4 regions of the Neorhizobium sp. CSC1952 genome follow, and region 2 is predicted to be linked to each of the others. Evidence: predicted binding sites of a transcription regulator. Region 2 holds the regulator's gene; each other region holds the start of a gene.
What was found. Region 2 encodes PhoB, which activates phosphate uptake and scavenging genes when phosphate is short. Its sites were predicted from a motif close to TGTCATNNANCTGTCAT; they were not measured.

Region 1 (5,225 bases), 1.6 Mb from region 2:
CGATCAGGATCGGGGTGGCGGTCTTCTCTTCGAGCAGAACCTGGGCTGCGCGCAGCACCCGTTCGTCTTCGCCTTCCGCAAAGATGACGCGGTTCTTCTCGGCGCTCTTGGCGGCGTTGAAGATCGGCTTCATGACGAAGCCGGAACGCCAGACGAAGCGGCTCAGCTGATCGAGATAGGCGTCGAAATCGTGGATCGGCCGGGAAGCGACGCCGGTCTCGGCGGCAGCCTTGGCGACGGCCGGGGCGATGCGCAGGATGAGACGGGGGTCGAACGGCGAGGGGATGAGATAGTCCGGTCCGAAGACCGGTGTGTCGCCCGAATAGGCGCGCGCGGCGACGTCCGAGACTTCTTCGCGGGCGAGCGCCGCGATCGCCTTCACGGCCGCCATCTTCATGTCCTCGTTGATCGTCCGGGCGCCGCAATCGAGCGCGCCGCGGAAGATGTAAGGGAAGCACAGCACGTTGTTGACCTGGTTAGGGAAATCCGAGCGGCCGGTGCAGATCATCGCATCGGGTCGGGCGGCGCGGGCAAGCTCGGGCATGATTTCGGGCGTCGGGTTGGCGAGCGCCATGATCAGCGGCTTTTCCGCCATCTGGGCGAGCAGCTCGGGCTTCAGGACGCCGGCGGCGGACAGACCGAGGAAGACGTCGGCGCCGCCGATGCTGTCGGCAAGCACGCGCTTGTCGCTCTTCTGGGCGTAGATGGCCTTCCATTCGTCCATGAGTTCGGTGCGGCCCTCATAGACGAGACCCTCGATGTCGTGGACCCAGATATTCTCCTGTCTGGCGCCGAGCGAGACGAGGAGATGCAGGCAGGCGAGCGCCGCCGCACCTGCACCCGACGTGACGATCTTCACGTCGGCGATGTTCTTGCCGGCAAGCTCCAGCCCGTTCAGGATCGCCGCGGCGACGATGATCGCGGTGCCGTGCTGGTCGTCGTGGAAGACCGGGATGTTCATTTTCTCGCGCAGCCGGCGTTCGACCTCGAAACATTCCGGCGCCTTGATGTCTTCCAGGTTGATGCCGCCGAAGGTCGGTTCGAGCGCCGAGACGGTCGAGACCATCGTATCGATGCCGTTGGCGTCGATCTCGATGTCGAAGACGTCGATGCCGGCAAATTTCTTGAAGAGGACGGCCTTGCCTTCCATGACGGGCTTGGAGGCCAGCGGACCGATATTGCCGAGACCGAGGACGGCGGTGCCGTTGGAGATGACGGCGACGAGATTGGCCCGCCCGGTGAAATCGGCAGCCGTATCCGGATTGTCGCGGATCGCCAGACAGGGGGCCGCGACGCCCGGCGAATAGGCGAGCGCCAGGTCGCGCTGGTTGCCGAGCGGCTTGGTGGCCTGGATTTCGAGCTTGCCCGGGCGCGGATAGCGATGGAAGAACAGCGCCTGTTCGTCGAGATCGCCGCTCACCGGCACGGCGGACGATTTCGGTTTTTCCTGGGCGTTCATGGTCCCTCCTGGCACTTCTTTTCTGTCTTGCTGGGTCGAAAGGCGAGCGTCCCTCATTACATCAATCGACCGGATGCGACAGCAGCTAATTTGCGGTCGTGGCGGAAATTGGGGCATGGCGAATGGTCGCGGCGGCGGCTTTTGCCGGAGCCTGTCATCATCCTGAAACACGAGTCTGGTTTTGGAAACCGCAGAAGCGGCAGCGAAAGGACGACTTCGTGACCGGTCAAGTGGAAACAAGGCATTTCAGGACGCTCTTCATTTCGGACGTGCATCTGGGCTCCAAAGCCGCCCGAACCGACTTCCTTCTGGACTTCCTGCGCTATCACGAAGCCGAAACCATGTTCCTGGTCGGCGATATCGTCGACGGCTGGCGCCTGAAGCGCAACTGGTACTGGCCGCAGGGCTGCAACGACGTCGTCCAGAAGCTCCTGCGCAAGGCGCGCAAGGGAACCCGGATCGTTTATATTCCCGGCAATCACGACGAATTCCTGCGTTCCTTCCCGGGCACGCATTTCGGTGGCATCGAAGTGGCCGAACGCGCCATTTACGAAATGGCCGATGGCAAGAAATACCTGATCCTGCACGGCGACGAGTTCGACGTGGTGGTGCGCAACGCCCGTCTGCTCGCCTATCTCGGGGATTGGGCCTACGATGCCGCGATCGTCATCAATGTCGGCCTTGCCGCCATCCGCCGGCGTCTCGGCATGCCCTATTGGTCCTTCTCCGCCTGGGCGAAGCTGCAGGTCAAGCATGCGGTCAACTTCATCGGCGAGTTCCAGCGCGTCGTGGCCGAAGAGGCTCGCCGCAACGACGTCGACGGCGTGATCTGCGGCCATATCCACCACGCCGTGATGGAGGACATGGACGGCATCCACTACGTCAACACGGGCGACTGGGTGGAAAGCTGCACGGCGATCGCGGAGCACCATGACGGGACGCTCGAGATGATCTCCTGGCAGCGGATAAACGCCACCGCGGAGATCAAGGCACTGCCGAAGCCGCAGAACGTCGAGGATATGCAGGCCGCCTGACAAGCGGCTGTGCAGGTTCGGCGATCACCCTGCTCGAAGGCTATTTCTTGCCATAGGCAGGGCCCGGCTCCTGTGTTAGGTAAGCTGAAAGTTCCAGCAGCCTACCCGTGAAATCGTGATTCCTCCACATGCGGCGCCTTCCGCGCCCCGGTTCTTTCAATTGCGCTGCGCGCTCGCTTATGGCGCGCCGTTGGGGGTGAACGGCGTCATCCTGCCTTATCTGCCGATCTGGCTGGAGGGGCTTGCCCTGACCGAAGTCGAGATCGGCATCGTCCTGGCGATGCAGCTTCTTCTCCGGCTTCTGGCGGCGCCGGTCTCCGGTTATGTCGCCGACCGCCTGCCTGAGCGGACGATGGTGCTCGCCTGGTCCGGTGGCCTGACGCTGCTGACGGCGCTGGTGATGTTCTTCACCCACGGTTTCTGGCCGGCGCTGCTGATCGTCAGCATCCAGGCGGCGGTTTTCGCGCCCTATGCCCCGATCGTCGAATCAATTGCCGTGACGGGCGTCCGGCGCTGGGGCTTCCAGTACGGTTCCATGCGCGTCTGGGGTTCCATCGCCTTCATGGGGTTCGCTCTGCTGGCGGGCGAGTTGCGAGGTATCTGGGGCATCAATACCATTCCCGGAATGATGGCGGCCGGTTTCCTTCTGACGATCGCCGCCGCCTTCGTTACGCCGCGGCTGGGGCGGGCGCCGGTGGGACCGTCGGCCGACAAGGCGATCAGCCCGAGCTCCCTCAAGCGGTTCGACCTGCATGTGCTGATGATCGGCGCTTCGCTGGCCCAGGCGGCGCACGGCATGTTCTACACCTTCGGCACGATCCATTGGCAGCAGGTCGGCTTTTCGAGCGGCTCGATCGGCGTATTGTGGAGTGCGGCGATCGTCGCGGAAGTCACCGTCTTCTTCGCGGCCGGCTGGCTGGCGCGAAAGGTGCCAGCCTGGACGCTGATGCGCATCGGCTGCGCGGTTGCGATGGTCCGCTGGACGCTGTTTCCGATGCCGCTCGGCTTCTGGGGTTATCTGGTGCTGCAGTTCACCCACGCCTTCACCTTCGCCTTCGTGCATATCGGACTGCAGCACCGGCTGGTCGAGTCGGTGAACGAGGAGCAGGAATCCTCCATGCAGGGCGCTTACGTCTTCTATAACGGCGTGTTCCTGGCGCTTTCGACCGTGCTCTCCGGTTTCCTTTACCGACAGTTCGGGCCGGAAAGCTATGTCGTCATGTCCGGCCTGTCCCTGCTGGCGCTGGCGATCATCGCGCTTGCGGCCAGGCTTCAGCCCCAGAGGCCGGGCGCCGGCGGATGGACGAGCGAACCTTCGTAATGAAGGCCGCCCGGCCGGTCGCGGGCAAGCAGAAGCGGCCCGTCGAGATCCGCATAATCCGCGTCCTGCGCAAGCAGCACGGCCGGCGCCATGGCAAGCGAGGAGCCGACCATGCAGCCGATCATCACGGCAAACCCGAGCCGCTGCGCTTCCGCCTTCATCGCGAGCGCCTCCGTGAGGCCCCCGGTCTTGTCGAGCTTGATGTTGACGGCGTCGTAGCGGTCGCGAAGGCTGGCCAGATCCTTGGTGGCGTGCACGCTTTCGTCGGCGCAGATCGAGACCAGGCGCCGGATGCCGGCAAGCGCCGCATCTTTGCCGGCCGGCAACGGCTGCTCGATCAGCGACACGTTGGTTTCTGCCGCGACGGCCATGTGCCGGGCGAGATTGTCCTCGGTCCATCCCTCATTGGCATCGACGATAAGGCGGCAATCTGGAGCCGCTTCGCGGACGGCGCGCAGGCGGGCTTCGTCGTCGTCCGTGCCGAGCTTGATCTTGAGAAGCGGGCGCTGCGCATTCCTGCGGGCTTCGGCCGCCATGGCCTCCGGTTCTGCGAGCGACAGCGTAAACGCCGTGACGAAGGGCTTGAGGCTGGTCGCGCCGATGGCGTCGGCAACGGGGCGGCCGCTGCGCTTGGCTTCGAGATCCCACAAAGCGCAATCGACGGCGTTCCGGGCGGCGCCCGGCTTCATCCGCGCCTGCAGCTCTTCGCGTGTCAGGCCGTCGCGAATCGCGTCGGAAACAGAGCGGATATCCGCAAGGACGCCGTCCAGGGTTTCGCCGTAGCGTCTGTAAGGCACGCATTCGCCGCGGCCGGAGATGCCGTTTTCACCGATCGTGCAGGTGATGACCTCCGCTTCCGTCTTGGAACCGCGCGAAATCGTGAACGTGCCGGCGATCGGGAATGTTTCTATTGTGGCTTCGAGGTGACGGACCATGCTTTTACGCGTCCCGTTGTGGCAAATCCCTATGAGGCGGCTATATTGCCGGTCTCGAAAAACACGATCAACCGCATCGCATTGAAATTGTAAGCGCGAAAGAAAACCGTGGCGTCGAAGTCAGCCCAGATCACAGCCGAGAACATGCCGGGCGGCAGCGGCGAGCGCTTGGTGCTGGCCGGCGACTGGCGGGGCTCGACGATTTCCCCGATCCTCAAGGATTTCGAGCGGCTTGAACGGGCACGGGGGCAGGGCAGGCTGGAGATCGATCTCTCGGGCATAGCGGGAATCGATACCGCCGGCGCCTGGCTGATCCGCAGGCTTCTGACCACCAAGAGCGAGCAGGGCCGCGAGCCGGTGCTGGTGGGCGGCGACGGGCCTATCCAGGAACTGGTCGGCGTGCTGCCGGAAAAGGCCCCGGCGCCGCCCGAAGACGGCGGCGCGAAGGGCACGCGGTTCGAACGGCTTTTCTCACC
Region 2 (5,225 bases):
ATCGATTCCTGCAGATTCTCCCGACTCTTGCCACGGAGTCAGCCTCACACTAGGTTAATCGTCAATTACTAGACTGCATGCGGCGGAACTAGTCACCTCAAGCATAGATGTAGTGGGTGTTGCGGAATGATGTCTGCAGCAAAGGTGGAAGGATTCTGCATGCCTGCAACGTCCAAAGGCGGAGAACGGGCATGAACTGGACAGACGAGCGCGTCGAAAAACTGAAGAGATTGTGGTCGGAAGGCTTGAGCGCCAGCCAGATCGCCGCACAGCTCGGAGGCGTGAGCCGCAATGCCGTGATCGGCAAGGTGCACCGCCTCAGCCTGCCGGGCCGGGCGAAAGCCGGCGGCACGGTGGCCACGGGCCGTTCGGCCGCCAAGCGGACCACATCGGCGCCCCGGGCTCCGAACTATGCGTCGCGCGTCGCCACCCGGACCGTCGCCCGCGCGGTCGGCGCAACTCTTCTCAAGGAAGAGATCGAAGTCGAGGCTTTCGAGGAGATGGAATATCGTCCGGCCGCCAATGTGGTGGTGCCGATCTCCCGTCGCCTCGCCCTGACGGAACTCACCGAGCGCACCTGCAAGTGGCCGGTCGGCGATCCGCTCAAGGAAGATTTCCACTTCTGCGGCTGCGACTCCCCGGACAATTCGCCCTATTGCGGCTATCACACGCGGCTTGCCTATCAGCCGGTTCACGACCGCCGCAGGGCGAGTGCCCGGGCCTGACACGAACGCGGCACGAGAATGAATTGAAAGCGGGCTTCGAGATCGCTTCAGACTGCCGACAAAGGTTCGAAAATCTCTGATCGTCTTGCTCAGGCCTGTCCCGAGCATCTGCAAACCATCGATGTTTACAGATCCTCGGCACAAGGCCGAGGATGACGCCGAGCGAGACGCAAGATTTGTCATCAAGCTGAAGCGGGCTTCGAGGCCCGCTTTTTTCGTGTGCATGGCAGCTATGCCCTGCCGCGGCTTGCCGAGCAGTGCGAAAGCACCTATCTCAAGGATGCGAGGACGACCTCCCCCAATATCGGGCCAAAACTCCGGGACGACCCGGAACGAACCCACCGGGGAATATCATGCGCTCGACCCGCGACCGTATCCGCCACGCCATCAGCTTCGAAGTCATCGCGCTTCTCATCGTCACGCCGCTCGGGGCGCTTGCCTTCGGCAAACCGCTCTCCGACATCGGCGTCATCGCAATCGGCGGTGCGACGATCGCGACCGGCTGGAACTATCTCTACAATCTCGGTTTCGACCATCTGATGCGGCGGCTGACCGGCGGCACGCAGAAAACGCCGGCAATCCGCGTCGGCCATGCCATCCTTTTCGAGGTAGGCCTGCTGATCGTGCTTCTGCCCTTCGTCGCCTGGTATCTCGATATCAGCCTGTGGGAAGCGCTGGTCATGGACGTGGCTTTTGCCGTCTTCTACGTCTTCTATGCCTTCGCCTTCAACTGGGCCTACGACCGGCTGTTTCCGCTGCCGGAATGGCAGGAGGCTGAGGCGCGATGACGCGCGCCTCTTCCAGCGATCAGGATTCCATCGAATAACCCGCACCGCGGACGGTGCGGATGACATCCTGCATGTTGGAGAAATTCAACGCCTTGCGCAGGCGCCCCACATGCACGTCGACTGTGCGCTCGTCCACGTAGATGTCGTGGCCCCAGACGCCGTCCAGGAGCTGCGAACGGGAGAAGACGCGGCCGGGCGATGCCATCAGGAACTCCAGCAGGCGGAATTCCGTCGGGCCGAGGCGGACCTCACGGCTCTTGCGATGCACGCGGTGGGTCTCGCGGTCGAGCTCGATGTCGCCGCAGCGCAGAACGCTGGAGAGCACTTCCGGGCGCGCCCGCCGCAGCATCGCCTTGACGCGGGCCATAAGCTCCGGCGTCGAGAAGGGCTTGACCACATAGTCGTCCGCACCCGTGGCCAGGCCGCGGACACGCTCGCTCTCCTCGCCGCGGGCCGTCAGCATGATGATCGGCAGGCGCTCGGTTTCCGGGCGCATGCGCAGGCGCCGGCAGAGTTCGATGCCGGAAACGCCGGGCAGCATCCAGTCGAGGATCAGAAGATCCGGCGTGCGCTCCTGAAGCCTTATCTCGGCCTCGTCCCCCCGCAGGATCGTCTCGACGTCATAACCTTCGGCTTCGAGATTGTAGCGAAGAAGCACGCTCAGCGCTTCCTCATCCTCCACGACAGCGATTTTTGGCAGCATTCTCACCCTGCTCCGTCAGCATTCCGTCATTCGGTGCCGTTTTTACTCGGTAACGGCGCCGAGCGTGTTCGACGTATCGTCCTTCGGACGCTCGCCTTCCGGCTGGGCACCCGTCGTCATGTAGTAGATCGTCTCGGCGATGTTGGTGGCGTGGTCGCCGATCCGCTCGATGTTCTTGGCGCAGAACAGCAGATGCGTGCAGGTGGTGATATTGCGCGGATCCTCCATCATGTAGGTGAGGAGCTCGCGGAACAGGGACGTGTACATCGCGTCGATTTCCTCGTCGCGGATGCGGATCGCTTCCGCCTTCTCGGCGGACCGGCTCGCATAGACGTCGAGCACTTCCTTGAGCTGCACGAGCGCGAGATCGGAAAGGTGCTCGATGCCGCGGGCAAGCTTGCGCGGCACGCCGGTGCCCTGAACCGCGATGACCCGCTTGGCGGTGTTCTTGCCGAGATCGCCGACGCGTTCCAGATCGCCGGCGATGCGCAAGGTGCCGACGATCTCGCGCAGGTCGGACGCCATCGGCTGGCGCTTGGCGATCGTGACGATCGCCTTGTCCTGGATCTCGCGCTCGGCGTGATCCAGGATCACGTCGTCGGAGATGACCTTCTGGGCAAGCGCCGAGTCGGAATTCACAAGCGCGCGTACGGCGTCCGAGCACATCTGCTCGGCAAGACCGCCCATTTCGGAAATGCGGCGGCTCAGATATTTCAGTTCGTCGTCGTAGGCCGACAGGATATGGGTCGATGCCATCTTCTAATCCTCGAAATTGATGTCAGGCGGCACAGCCGGCCGATCAGCCGAAACGGCCCATGATGTAATCCTGGGTGCGCTGGTCGTCCGGGTTGGTGAACATCTTGTCCGTGTCGTTCTCCTCGACCAGCTGGCCGAGGTGGAACATGGCGGTGCGCTGGGACACACGGGCGGCCTGCTGCATCGAGTGCGTCACGATGACGATCGTGTAGTTGGCGCGCAGCTCGTGGATGAGCTCCTCGACCTTGGCGGTCGCGATCGGGTCGAGCGCCGAGCAGGGTTCGTCCATGAGGATGACTTCCGGCGATACGGCGACCGCGCGGGCGATGCAGAGGCGCTGCTGCTGGCCGCCCGAAAGGCCGGTGCCGGATTCATGCAGGCGGTCCTTGACTTCCGTCCACAGGCCGGCGCGCTGGAGGCTCGCCTCGACGATCTGGTCCATGTCGGCTTTGTTCCTGGCCAGCCCGTGGATGCGCGGGCCGTAGGCGATGTTCTCGTAGATCGACTTCGGGAACGGGTTCGGCTTCTGGAAGACCATGCCGACGCGGGCGCGCAGTTCGACGACATCGATCTGCGGATCGTAGATATCGTCCGTATCGAGGGTGATCTTGCCGGTGACGCGGCAATTCTCGATCGTGTCGTTCATGCGGTTGAGGCAGCGCAGGAAGGTGGACTTGCCGCAGCCAGAGGGACCGATAAGAGCCGTCACGGTGTTTTCGCGGACGTTGAGGTTCACGTCGAAAAGCGCTCGCTTCTCGCCGTAATACACGGACACGTCCTTGCCGATCATCTTATGCGAAACATCACTCATCTTCTGGTCCAGCGCCTTTTCAACTGCTGCTTCCGACATCATGTTCATCGTATCTACTCCTTCTACCAGCGACGCTCAAAGCGCCGCCGCAAGAGAATTGCGCCAACGTTCATTACGATGAGGAACAGGAGCAGGATGATGATCGCTCCCGAGGTACGCTCGACGAACGCGCGCTCGGCTTCGTTCGCCCACATGTAGATCTGCACCGGCAGCGCCGTCGAGGGATCGAGCGGCGTGGTCGGATAGTTGGCCACGAAGGCGACCATGCCGATCAAAAGCAGCGGTGCGGTTTCGCCGAGCGCGTGGGCGAGACCGATGATGGTCCCGGTCAGGATGCCCGGCATGGCAAGCGGCAGGACGTGATGGAAGATCGTCTGCATCTTGGAGGCGCCGAGGCCGAGGGCGGCCGCGCGGATCGATGGCGGCACCGCCTTCAGCGCCGCGCGCGTGGCGATGATGATCGTCGGCAGCGTCATCAGGGTCAGAACCAGGCCACCCACCAGGGAAGCGGAGCGCGGCAGGCCGGCGAAGTTGACGAAGACGGCAAGCCCGAGAAGACCGTAGACGATCGAGGGGACGGCAGCGAGGTTGTTGATGTTCACCTCGATCAGGTCGGTGAACCTGTTCTTCGGGGCGAATTCCTCGAGATAGATCGAGGCGGCGACGCCGATCGGCAGCGACAGGACCAGCACGATCAGCATCATGTAGAACGAACCGATGAGGGCGACACCGACGCCGGCGGCCTCCGGACGGCTCGACGCGCCATTGACGAAAATGCCGGTATTGAAGTGCTTCGCCAGCGCGCCGCTTTCGGCAAGCTGGTTCATCCAGCCCACCTGGCGGTCGGAAACCTTGCGGTTGGTCTCGGGAACCGAAAGATCGATCTGGCCCTTGAAGGCGGAGTCGAGATCGCCTGCGGCCAGCAGCGAGACGGTCTGCGTCGTGCCGATCAGCGACGGATTGGCGACGACCATGTCGCGAAGCTGGGTGCGGACGCCATCCGAGATCATCTGGTTGACGGCGCGCAGCCCGGCACGGTCGTTCTCGGCCACGCCGAGCACCTTGGCAACCGCGTTGCGGGCGAGGATCGGGTAGTTCGCCGTCATCAACTTCTGCGGATCGGTGGCCCGCTCGTTCTGCGGGTCGATGACCTGCTCGGAGAACTCGACCGGCACGGTGATCATCGTCTGCTGGAAGGCGGTATAGCCCTTGGAGACGACCGACCAGATGAGGATCAGCAGGAAGATGATGCCGAAGGACAGGGCGGCTATGCCATAGGCGCGGAAGCGGCGTTCGGCGGCGTAACGGCGCTTGATGCCGATATCGCGACGGGCGGGCTTGGCCTTGGGGATGCCTGCTGCGGGAGAAAGTGCATCGGTCATTCGTACTGCTCCCGATATTTGCGCACGATGTAGAGTGCATAGATGTTGAGGCAAAGCGTG
Region 3 (5,225 bases), 1.2 Mb from region 2:
AGCCGAGCGCCAGGCCGTTGCCGACGAGAAGGCACGCATCGAAGCCGAGAAGGTCGCAGCCGCTCAGGCTCTCGCCGCCGAAAAGGCAGCAGCGGAAGCCGCAGAAGCAAAGGCCGCGGCGGAAGCTGCCGAGGCAGCCAAGGCTGCGGAAGCATCTGCCGAATAAGCCTCGGACGATCTTTTTCGAAAGAAGGCGGCTCTCGGGTCGCCTTTTTTGTTTTCACGGAACCGTTGCAGAATGACGCTCCTTGCCATCCGCTTTTGAAATGTGAGATTTTCGGGCCGATCGATCCTTGAGGGAGTTTCCGATGCTTGCCCGCCGCGCCTTTCTCGCCTGCCTTGCCGCGCTCGTTCTTGCCCCGGCGGTCGGCGCCGCCGACGGGCTGCCGGACCTCAAGGGACGTGCCGTCGTGGTGGTGACGGAAAACGCCTATCCGCCGCTGCAATTCGTCGATCCGAAATCCGGCAGCGCGATCGGCTGGGAATATGACGCGATGAACGAGATCGCCAGGCGGCTGAACTTCAAGGCCGAGTACCGGAACACGAGCTGGGACGCGATGATCCAGGCGGTCTCCGACGGCCAGTACGACATCGGCATGACCGGCATCACCATCAAGGACGACCGCAAGGAAAAGGTGGACTTCTCCGACCCTTACATGCGCTCGCAGCAGCTCATGCTGGTGCGCGGCGACGAGACGCGTTTCACCGATGCCGAAAGCTTTGCCGCCCTGAAAAACGGCCTGATCGGCGCGCAGCCCGGAACGAGCCCGTTCTACACGGCGGTCTACGGGGTCCTCGACGGCAACGAGCAGAACCCGCGCATCAGGCTCTTCGAGACCTTCGGAGCGACGGTGCAGGCGCTGAAGGCGGGCGACGTCGATCTCGTTCTGACCGACAGCACCGCCGGCGAAGGCTATGTGAAGGCTTCCGGCGGTTCGCTGAAAATCATCGGCGAGCCGCTCGGCGCGGAGGATTTCGGCTTCATCTTCAAGAAGGGGTCGGACCTCGTCCAGCCGGTCAATGCGGCGATCGCGGCGCTGAAGGCCGACGGCACGCTCGATGCGCTGAACAAGAAGTGGTTCCTCGATTACACGATGGGCCAGTAAGGCATGGCGCCTCCGCGCCGGAAAACCGAAGAGCCGGGAGATTTTCCCTGGTGGCTGGCCGCCTTCGGTGTGCTCTGCCTCGGGCTCGCGGCCGTCATCGCGTTCAACGATCTCTACGCACAGGTCTTCGGCGTCGTCGCCAAGGGCATCGGCATCACCATCGGCGTGACGCTCGCAGCCTTTTCGCTGGCGACGCTGCTGGGCCTTGCGATCGCGCTCGCCGGATTGTCGGGCAGCATCGTTCTCAGACAGGTTGCCCGCTTCTATGTCGAACTCGTCCGCGGCATTCCGATCCTCGTCCTGCTTTTCTATATCGCCTTCGTCGGCGCGCCGGGTTTGGTGGCACTCTGGAACTGGGCGCTGGGCCCGCTGATCGAGCGCGGCTGGATGGAGGCCCTGCTCGTACGCGATGTCTCGCTACTCTGGCGCGCGGTGATCGCGCTGATGATCGGTTACGCCGCCTTCATCGCCGAGATTTTTCGCGCAGGGTTCCAGTCGGTCGACGAAGGGCAGATCGAGGCGGCCAAAGCGCTCGGCTTCACGCGCTTCCAGCGCTTCCGGCTGATCGTCTTCCCGCAGGCGATGCGGATGATCTTCCCGCCGCTTTCCAACGACTTCGTCGCGATGGTGAAGGACAGTTCGCTCGTCTCGGTGCTCGGGGTCGCCGACATAACCCAGATGGCCAAGGTCTATGCCGCCGGCTCCTTCCGCTTCTTCGAGACCTATTCGATCGTCACCTATATCTACCTGCTGCTGACGATCGGCCTGTCGCTGGCATTGCGCGGCATCGAGCGCCGGATGCGCAGGCGGATCGAGCGATGACCGGAACGGCGTCGGAAGCGCCGCCGTCTCCATCAGGTTCAATAGACGTCCGGCACGTACATGTCCGGCCGCACCGGATGGCGTATGTAGTCGTCGTGGCGGACGCGCTCGGGCAGCACGATCTGTTCCTTCGGAACGGTCTCATACGGCACCTGCGAAAGAAGGTGGGCGATCATGTTGAGCCGCGCCTTCTTCTTGTCGACGGCCTGCACGACCCACCAGGGCGCTTCCGGAATATGGGTGCGCTCCAGCATCTCTTCCTTGGCCTTGGTATATTCCTCCCAGTGAACGCGGCTTTCGAGGTCCATGGGCGACAGCTTCCACTGCTTCAGCGGATCGTGGATGCGCATCTTGAAGCGGAATTCCTGCTCCTCGTCGGTGATCGAGAACCAGTATTTGACGAGGATGATGCCGGAGCGCACCAGCATGCGCTCGAATTCCGGCACGGAGCGGAAGAATTCTTCGAGCTCGTCCTTGGTGCAGAAGCCCATGACGCGCTCGACGCCGGCGCGGTTGTACCAGGAGCGGTCGAACAGCACCATTTCGCCGGCCGTCGGCAGATGCGGCGTATAACGCTGGAAATACCACTGGTTCCGCTCCCGCTCGGTCGGCGCCGGAAGCGCCACGACGCGGCAGACGCGCGGATTGAGGCGCTGGGTGACGCGCTTGATGGCGCCGCCCTTGCCGGCCGAGTCGCGGCCCTCGAAGAGCACGACCATCTTCAGCTTCTTGTACTGGACCCAGTCCTGCAGGCGGACGAGCTCGTGCTGGAGACGGAAGAGCTCGCGGAAATAGATCCGGCGGTCGAGCGTCGGTTCGGCGGGCTCCGACATGCCTTCCGCCACCAGCTCGTCCAGCCGGTCCTCCTCCATCTGCATTTCCAGCTCTTCATCGAAGCTGTCGGCGATCTCGTCCTTGATGCGGCTGAGCTGGTCTTCCATGGGTTCGGACATCTTGAGCATCCCTCCGTTCTGAAGACGAGATCAAGCACGTTTCCGCGAAAACTTTATGACAGCGATGCGACAGGTCTCCGCCGATGCAAACCGATTGCCGATTTTGCGGAAAACTGTTATGGCGAGGCCATGGGATCGAAATTCGGATGCCTCGCGAACCAGTTCATCGTGCTGCAGGACCACAAGCGCCTGCCGGCACGCTTCTTCGCGCGCGTATCCGGGGCGCTTTGCGACCGACTTAGCTGATCTTCTCAGCTTCAGGCAGCCGGCAGCTGCCGCACAGACATCCCTCGTTCCATTCAGCTTTACGGATAGCAGCCATGAGCGCACAGCGCATTGCCCCTCGGACCCTTTACGACAAGATTTGGGACGACCACGTCGTCTCCGAAGACGAAAACGGCACCTGTCTCCTCTATATCGACCGTCACCTCGTGCACGAAGTGACGTCGCCGCAGGCTTTCGAAGGCCTGCGCATGGCCGGCCGCAAGGTCCGCGCGCCGGAAAAGACGCTGGCCGTCGTCGACCATAACGTACCCACGACCGCCGACCGCCACGAAGGCATCAAGAACGAGGAAAGCCGCATCCAGGTCGAGGCGCTCGCCCAGAACGCCAGGGATTTCGGCGTCGAATATTATTCCGAGAAGGACGTTCGCCAGGGCATCGTCCATATCGTCGGCCCCGAACAGGGTTTCACGCTGCCCGGCATGACGATCGTCTGCGGCGACAGCCACACCTCCACCCACGGCGCTTTCGGCGCCTTGGCGCACGGCATCGGCACGTCCGAAGTGGAGCACGTCCTCGCCACCCAGACGCTGGTGCAGAAGAAAGCGAAGAACATGCTGGTGCGCGTCGACGGCCAGCTCCCGCCGGGCGTCACCGCCAAGGACATCATCCTCGCCATCATCGGCGAGATCGGCACCGCCGGCGGCACCGGCCATGTCATCGAATTCGCCGGCGAAGCGATCCGCTCGCTCTCCATGGAAGGCCGCATGACCGTCTGCAACATGACGATCGAAGGCGGCGCCCGCGCCGGCCTGATCGCGCCGGACGAGACGACGTTCGCCTATATCAAGGACAAGCCGCGCGCGCCGAAGGGCAAGGCCTGGGACATGGCGCTCGACTACTGGAAGACGCTGCACACGGAAGAAGGCGCGCATTTCGACAAGGTCGTGGTGCTCGACGCCGCCAACCTGCCGCCGATCGTCTCCTGGGGCTCCTCGCCGGAAGATGTGGTTTCCGTTCAGGGCACCGTTCCGAATCCGGACGACATCCAGGACGAGACGAAGCGCGCTTCCAAGTGGCGCGCGCTGGAATATATGGGCCTCAAGCCCGGCACCAAGATGACCGATATCGCGGTCGACCGCGTCTTCATCGGCTCCTGCACCAACGGCCGCATCGAGGACCTGCGCGCAGCCGCCAAGGTCGTCGAGGGCAGGAAGGTGGCTTCGACCGTTTCCGCCATGATCGTCCCGGGCTCGGGCATCGTCAAGGAGCAGGCCGAAGCCGAGGGCCTCGACAGGATCTTCAAGGATGCCGGCTTCGAATGGCGCGAGCCGGGCTGCTCCATGTGCCTTGCGATGAACGACGACCGGCTGAAGCCGGGCGAGCGCTGCGCCTCCACCTCGAACCGCAATTTCGAGGGCCGCCAGGGCTACAAGGGCCGCACCCATCTCGTCTCGCCGGCCATGGCCGCCGCAGCCGCGATCGCCGGCCATTTCGTCGACATCCGCGAATGGAAGTGATCCAACTGCCGCGATCACCGAACGATGCCGCCCTTCGAGGGCGGCATTTTTGTCTGATGCGGCAAGCAGGCGCGACAGGAGACAAGCAGCCGCTTTGGCATCATAATGGCTGTCATGTCCAAGCGACCGCAAAAGACATCGCATGATCCCGGCCGCAGGCTGATGCTGCTGCGGCATGCGAAATCCGCCTGGCCCGAAGGCGTGGCGGATAAGGACCGGCCGCTTGCGGCGCGCGGCGAGAAGGCGGCCCCACTGATCGGCGACTATATGGCCCGCGAAGGGCTTGTTCCCGACGTTGCTCTCATATCCCCCGCACGGCGGACGCAGGAGACCTGGACGCTGGTTCGGGAGAGACTGCCCGGACAGGTAGAGCTGCGCGAGCACGCCGGGATCTACGAAGTATCCGCGATGAAAATTCTCGACATCCTGGTCCGGATCGAGCCCACTTACCGCAGTGTCCTGATCCTAGGGCACAATCCCGGCCTTCAGGAACTCGCGCTGCTTTTGACCGATGCGGAAAATGCCGAAACCCGGCGGCGGCTGGCGGAGAAATTTCCGACGGCCGGGCTTGCCGTGATCGATTTCGACGCCACGGACTGGCA
Region 4 (5,225 bases), 2.1 Mb from region 2:
CTGGTCTTCGGTGCCGTCAGGGGCGGAGCTTCCCGTGCATTTCGGTTTCGACGGCACGCCAAACCGATACGCGCCCGCATCTTTCGCACTTTCGGTCGTACCGATCGCGACACTTGCCGCAACGCTGATCTTCGCGCTCGCTCCGCGCCTCGACCGCAAGGTCGAGGCTTTTCCGATCCGCTACACGGTGCTCTGGCTCGTCGTGATCGCCGCGCTGGCGGTAGGCCATTTCCAGATCGTCGGCTACGCCCTTGCGAACTGATCGGAGCGGGCTTTCAGGTGGATATTGATCTGCCGCGCCGTCTCCCGGCCCTTCGCTTGCGCTCCGGGCGTTCGTCGCTGAAATCGATTCACCGGATCGATTTCTCCGGCTTCGCCGGACCGCTCCTCACCCCCGCCGGAATCTGTTTGCTGCCTCGATCGCCTGCTTCCGCGTTTCCTCGCTGATGCCGAGGTAGAAATCCTCGAGCGCGGGGTCCTGCAGGCCCGCCCGGCGCGACAGCACGTACCATTTGGCGGCCTCGACCGGGTTCGGCCGCGTGCCGAGCGCATTGATGTAAAGATGCGAGAGCTTGTTCTGGGCCGCCACGTTGCCGCGATGGGCGGCGATCCGCATCCATTCGAAGCCCTTGTCGTAATCCCGCTCGCCGCCAATGCCGTTGACCAGCCAGACGCCCATGTCGAGCTGCGCGGTGTCGAACCCCGCCTTGGCGGCGCGCTCCAGCCATTCGCGGGCCTTCGCCTTCTTCTCCTGCGGCAGGTCCTTCAGCGCCACGTAAAGCTGCGCCACCGCATATTGCGCGTCCGCGACGCCCTGGCTGGCGGATTTCTCGTAGAAGGGCAGAGCCAGATGCAGGCCCTTTTCGCCCGGATTGTCGGAAACGACGATCTGCGCCCAGTTGAACTGCGCCGAGGAATTGCCGGCCTCGGCCGCCTTGCGCATGAACTCGTCGGCCAGTTTCTTGTCGCGGGGAACGTCGCGGCCGCTCATCAGGAGCAGCGCATACTGGAACATGGCGGCCGGATCGCCGCCTTCCGCCGCCTGCCTGTACCAGAAAGCGGCGGTCTTCGCGTCGCGCTTGATCCCGAGCCCCTTGGTCATCATCTCGGCGACGAGCGTCTGCGCCGCCGCATCGCCCGCGCCGGCGCGAGTCAGCGCCTTGTCGAGCGCGGTCACATAGAACCCGCGCTGATAGGCCCCGTAAGCCTCGTCGATCGGACCGTTATAGGGTTTTTCCGGCGGCGCGGGCGGCAGCGCCGCTCCCATGCGCTGGTAGAGCTCGACGCCGCCTGAGGGTACGATCCCGTCCGGCTGGGTCTGCTCCTCCGCCGCCCCTTGCGCATTTCCTTCCGCCGGCTGCGTCTCGACCCGATCCTTCTTCATCGGCTGGGTATCCGGCTCCAGCGGCCGCGTGACGGCTCTCGTGTTCGCCTGCGCGAGCGCGAAGGACGGCAGCGCCGCCGAGGCGAGAAATGCCGCCAGCAGCCCCTTCAGAATCACGCGATGAAATCGGTTCGAACCCATGGGGAGCCATCAAGCCTCAAACCGTGGCGCTTTTTCGTCCAGGATCGCGTTGACCTCCGCGACAACGGCGGCCGCACCTTTCGGGTTCGAAAAGACCGCCGCCCGGAGCGCCGCGAATTCCGCGCCGGTCTCGGCAACGGCGAGCGCCGAGACCGGATCGCTGCCGCCCATGACGATGCAGGGGATTTCCACCATGGAAGCCCACCATTCGCCAAGCGCGAGGTTCTTCGGATGCGCCTCCGGCTTGATGTCGCCGTCGAGCTTGCCGAAGAAGATATAGTCGGGCCTGAGTTCGCCGATCTCCAGCGCCTGGTGCCTGTCCGCCGCACCGCCGGCGCCGACGATCAGCTTCGGCACGAATTTCCCGATCGCCTCTTCCAGCTCCGTCAGCGTGCCCGCGAGATGCAGCCCGTCGGCCTTCACCCGGCCCGCGACGCGGCTGTCGCCGGCGATCAGGGCCGCGGCACCCGCCGCCTGGACGATCGGCACCAGCGTTTCGGCCCGCTTCTGGAACGCCTGGTCGTCGAGACCGTATTGGGGAAGAACGACCGACGCCACGTCGCCGCCCGAAAGCGCCTCTTCGAGCTGCCTTGCAATCTCTGCGGCATCATCGCCCTCCGGCACGATCAGTACGAGGCGGCAACGGTCTTCCAGTCCGGTCATAATCTTGTCCTGTCAGGCGGATGTTCATGAAATCCGCACTCGTCTTCTGTCCGCAAATTCGATAGACCGGACCGACCGAAGGATCAACCGCCCCGCCTCATCGAACTCTTCATGCCCGATACGCTCAGCCTCGCCTTTTTCGCAGCCGCCATTCCGGCCGTCCTCCTCGTCGGCCTTTCGAAGGGCGGCATCGGCGGCGCGATCGGGCTTCTCGGCGTGCCGCTCATGTCCATGGCGGTCGATCCCGTCAAGGCGGCCGCGATCTTCCTGCCGATCCTGATCGTCATGGATATCGTCGCGCTCTGGTCCTGGCGCAACCACAACGACTGCAAGACGCTTCTGATGATCCTGCCGGGCGGCATCATCGGCATTGCGCTCGGCTGGGCGACGTCGGCTTACGTTTCCGACGATGCGCTCCGCCTCGTCATCGCCACCGCGACCATTCTCTTCACGGTCCGTTATTTCTGGCAGGTCTACGGCCCCCGTTCGGATAGATTCGCGGCGCCCCTGCCCCACCGTCCCGTGGCCGCCACCTTCTGGGGCGCGCTTTCGGGATATGCGAGCTTCGTCGCCCATGCGGGCGGCCCGCCCTTCCAGATCTACGTCCTGCCGATGCGGCTCGACCCGAAATCCTATACGGGCGCCAGCATCCGCTTCTTCGCGATCGTCAATGCCGTGAAGGTCATCCCCTATTTCTTTCTCGGCGCGCTGGACCGCGAGAACCTGACGATCTCCATGACGCTCCTGCCGGTGGCGCTGGCCGCCACCATGCTGGGCGCCGCGATCGTCAAGCATCTGAAATCGGAAGTGTTCTATCCCATGACCTATGGGCTGGCCTTCCTCGCCGGCCTGAAGCTGCTCTGGGACGGCCTGCCCTTCTGACCGGATCCGGCACTCGCGCGATCGCTAAAAAAGCAACGTAAAAATAAGGCGGGGGACTTTGCTGCAACGCACAATAAATCTTGCCGTTACCATGCGTTTACCGTAAGTTCGGTGCATGACGACCGTTGACCCCTTCGCAGCCATCGCTGATCCGAACCGGCGCTATCTGCTGGAAGAATTGCGGCGCGCGCCGAAAACCGTCAACGAGCTCGCCCAGGGCCTGCCGATCAGCCGGCCCGCGGTGTCGCAGCATCTGAAAGCGCTGCTCGACAGCAATCTCGTGACGGTGACGGCAGAAGGCACGCGGCGCATCTATTCCGTCAATGCCAAAGGCTTCGACAGGCTCAACCTGTGGCTGGATCAGTTCTGGTCGTGACGTTGAGGTTTGCAAGTCACATGTGGGATCAACGGACCACGACCAGAACCTAATTTTCAATGTTTCTGGATTGTTTTGCCGCTTCCTGAAATGCCCCTTACTGATCGTTACCGAGGCGTGCGGCGCATTCTCCTGTTTTGGGAATTAGTGACGCGTAGAGGCTTTTAGCCGTTGCATCTCATCTTTGATGCGCAACTTGCGGCGCTTGAGTTCGGCGATTTCACGGTCGTCGGCGGAGGGGGACGCGAGAATTGCCTGGAGCTCCTCCTCCAGAGCGCCGTGCTTCCTTTCAAGCGATGCGATATGAGCCTGGACGGTCATGTGGCATGTTCCTTCCTTGGTCACCTGCCCCGGCTTTTACCCTTGGCCGAGGCTTCAGGTTTGCGACGGAAGTGTGACACGATCGGCCGCGTTTGTCGAAGGAGAAATCATGGTTAGAACGGGGCAAATTCGTGACTTTGTCTAACTAGCCGTTAACGCGGTTTGGTGGTAGAGGCTTGCGGACATTGCCGGCCGCCGCTGATATGGCCGGGCGCGAGAATGGGGACTAAGATGGCTGATCAGGAACAGGCGGATATCCGGCTGGCGCTCGCAAAGCTCCGTCAGGAGCACGAAGATTACGACGCCGCCATCAACGCCATGATCCAGGTCGGCTGCGATGCGCTGAGGGTTCAGCGCATGAAGAAGAAGAAGCTGGCGATCAAGGACAAGATGAGCCAGCTCGAGGATCAGATCATCCCCGACATCATTGCATGAGGGTTACCGATATGGCCGAAAGACCCGCCGTCGCGATCATCATGGGCAGCCAGTCCGACTGGGAGACCATGAAGAATGCCGCCGATACGCTGGATGCGCTCGAGATCGACTACGAGGCGCGCATCATTTCGGCGCACCGCACGCCGGAGCGGATGATGGAATTCGCCAGGGGCGCCCGCGCCGAAGGCTTCCAGGTCATCATCGCCGGCGCCGGCGGTGCCGCGCACCTTCCCGGCATGACCGCCGCCGTGACCCCGCTGCCGGTCTTCGGCGTGCCGGTGCAGTCGAAGGCGCTGTCCGGCCAGGACAGCCTGCTGTCGATCGTCCAGATGCCGGCCGGCATCCCGGTCGGCACGCTTGCGATCGGCAAGGCCGGCGCCATCAACGCAGCGCTGCTCGCCGCGGCCGTGCTGGCGCTCAACGACGACGAGATCGCCGACCGGCTGGACGAATGGCGCGCCCGCCAGACCGCCGCCGTCGCCGATTACCCGATGGACGAGGCCCCATGACGGTCCGCACGATCGGCATCATCGGCGGCGGGCAGCTCGGCCGCATGCTGGCCATTGCCGCAGCCCGGCTGAACTTCCGTACGATCATCCTGGAGCCGCAGGCGGACTGTCCGGCCGCCCAGGTCGCGAACGGACAGATCGTCGCGGCCTATGACGATCCGGCGGCGCTCGCCGAACTCGCCGGCCGCGCGGACGTGGTGACCTACGAGTTCGAGAACGTGCCGGTCTCGGCCGCCGAGGCGCTGCAGCGCTCCGTTCCGGTCCATCCGCCGGCGAAAGCCCTCGACGTCGCGCAGGACCGCCTGACAGAAAAGCGCTTCCTCAACGGCTGCGGCATCGAGACCGCCAGATTCCATGCCGTCGACAGCCAGGCCGACCTCGAAAAGGCGCTCGTCGATTTCGGCGGCAAAGGCGTGCTGAAGACCCGCCGGATGGGTTACGACGGCAAGGGGCAGCGCGTCTTCCGCTCGCCCGGCGAGAGCCCGGCCGGCGCTTACGACGCGCTCGGCGGCGT

Region 1: a site for PhoB is predicted at 1,612-1,628, ahead of QTA58_RS21300 (UDP-2,3-diacylglucosamine diphosphatase). Genes of this name have one in related genera too.
Region 3: a site for PhoB is predicted at 2,926-2,942, ahead of ppk2 (polyphosphate kinase 2). Genes of this name have one in related genera too.
Region 4: a site for PhoB is predicted at 3,830-3,846, ahead of QTA58_RS15400 (DUF465 domain-containing protein). Genes of this name have one in related genera too.

What each region holds. Positions count from the first base shown of each region.
Region 1 is NZ_CP128416.1:4,405,497-4,410,721, reverse strand. Features, by position in the region: gene QTA58_RS21305 (NADP-dependent malic enzyme) at 1-1,459, opposite strand, end outside; gene QTA58_RS21300 (UDP-2,3-diacylglucosamine diphosphatase) at 1,678-2,493, shown strand; gene QTA58_RS21295 (MFS transporter) at 2,654-3,814, shown strand; gene dgcA (N-acetyl-D-Glu racemase DgcA) at 3,766-4,749, opposite strand; gene QTA58_RS21285 (MlaE family lipid ABC transporter permease subunit) at 4,894-5,225, shown strand, end outside.
Region 2 is NZ_CP128416.1:1,066,720-1,071,944, forward strand. Features, by position in the region: gene QTA58_RS05530 (GcrA family cell cycle regulator) at 192-725, shown strand; gene QTA58_RS05535 (PACE efflux transporter) at 1,079-1,513, shown strand; gene phoB (phosphate regulon transcriptional regulator PhoB) at 1,533-2,216, opposite strand; gene phoU (phosphate signaling complex protein PhoU) at 2,259-2,972, opposite strand; gene pstB (phosphate ABC transporter ATP-binding protein PstB) at 3,016-3,831, opposite strand; gene pstA (phosphate ABC transporter permease PstA) at 3,846-5,165, opposite strand; gene pstC (phosphate ABC transporter permease subunit PstC) at 5,162-5,225, opposite strand, start outside.
Region 3 is NZ_CP128416.1:2,220,163-2,225,387, reverse strand. Features, by position in the region: gene rplS (50S ribosomal protein L19) at 1-166, shown strand, start outside; gene QTA58_RS10920 (basic amino acid ABC transporter substrate-binding protein) at 309-1,106, shown strand; gene QTA58_RS10915 (amino acid ABC transporter permease) at 1,110-1,928, shown strand; gene ppk2 (polyphosphate kinase 2) at 1,967-2,881, opposite strand; gene leuC (3-isopropylmalate dehydratase large subunit) at 3,202-4,623, shown strand; gene QTA58_RS10900 (histidine phosphatase family protein) at 4,738-5,225, shown strand, end outside.
Region 4 is NZ_CP128416.1:3,174,573-3,179,797, reverse strand. Features, by position in the region: gene QTA58_RS15425 (DUF1648 domain-containing protein) at 1-262, shown strand, start outside; gene QTA58_RS15420 (tetratricopeptide repeat protein) at 389-1,525, opposite strand; gene QTA58_RS15415 (thiamine phosphate synthase) at 1,535-2,188, opposite strand; gene QTA58_RS15410 (sulfite exporter TauE/SafE family protein) at 2,300-3,070, shown strand; gene QTA58_RS15405 (metalloregulator ArsR/SmtB family transcription factor) at 3,186-3,446, shown strand; gene QTA58_RS15400 (DUF465 domain-containing protein) at 3,591-3,767, opposite strand; gene QTA58_RS15395 (DUF465 domain-containing protein) at 3,999-4,202, shown strand; gene purE (5-(carboxyamino)imidazole ribonucleotide mutase) at 4,214-4,711, shown strand; gene QTA58_RS15385 (5-(carboxyamino)imidazole ribonucleotide synthase) at 4,708-5,225, shown strand, end outside.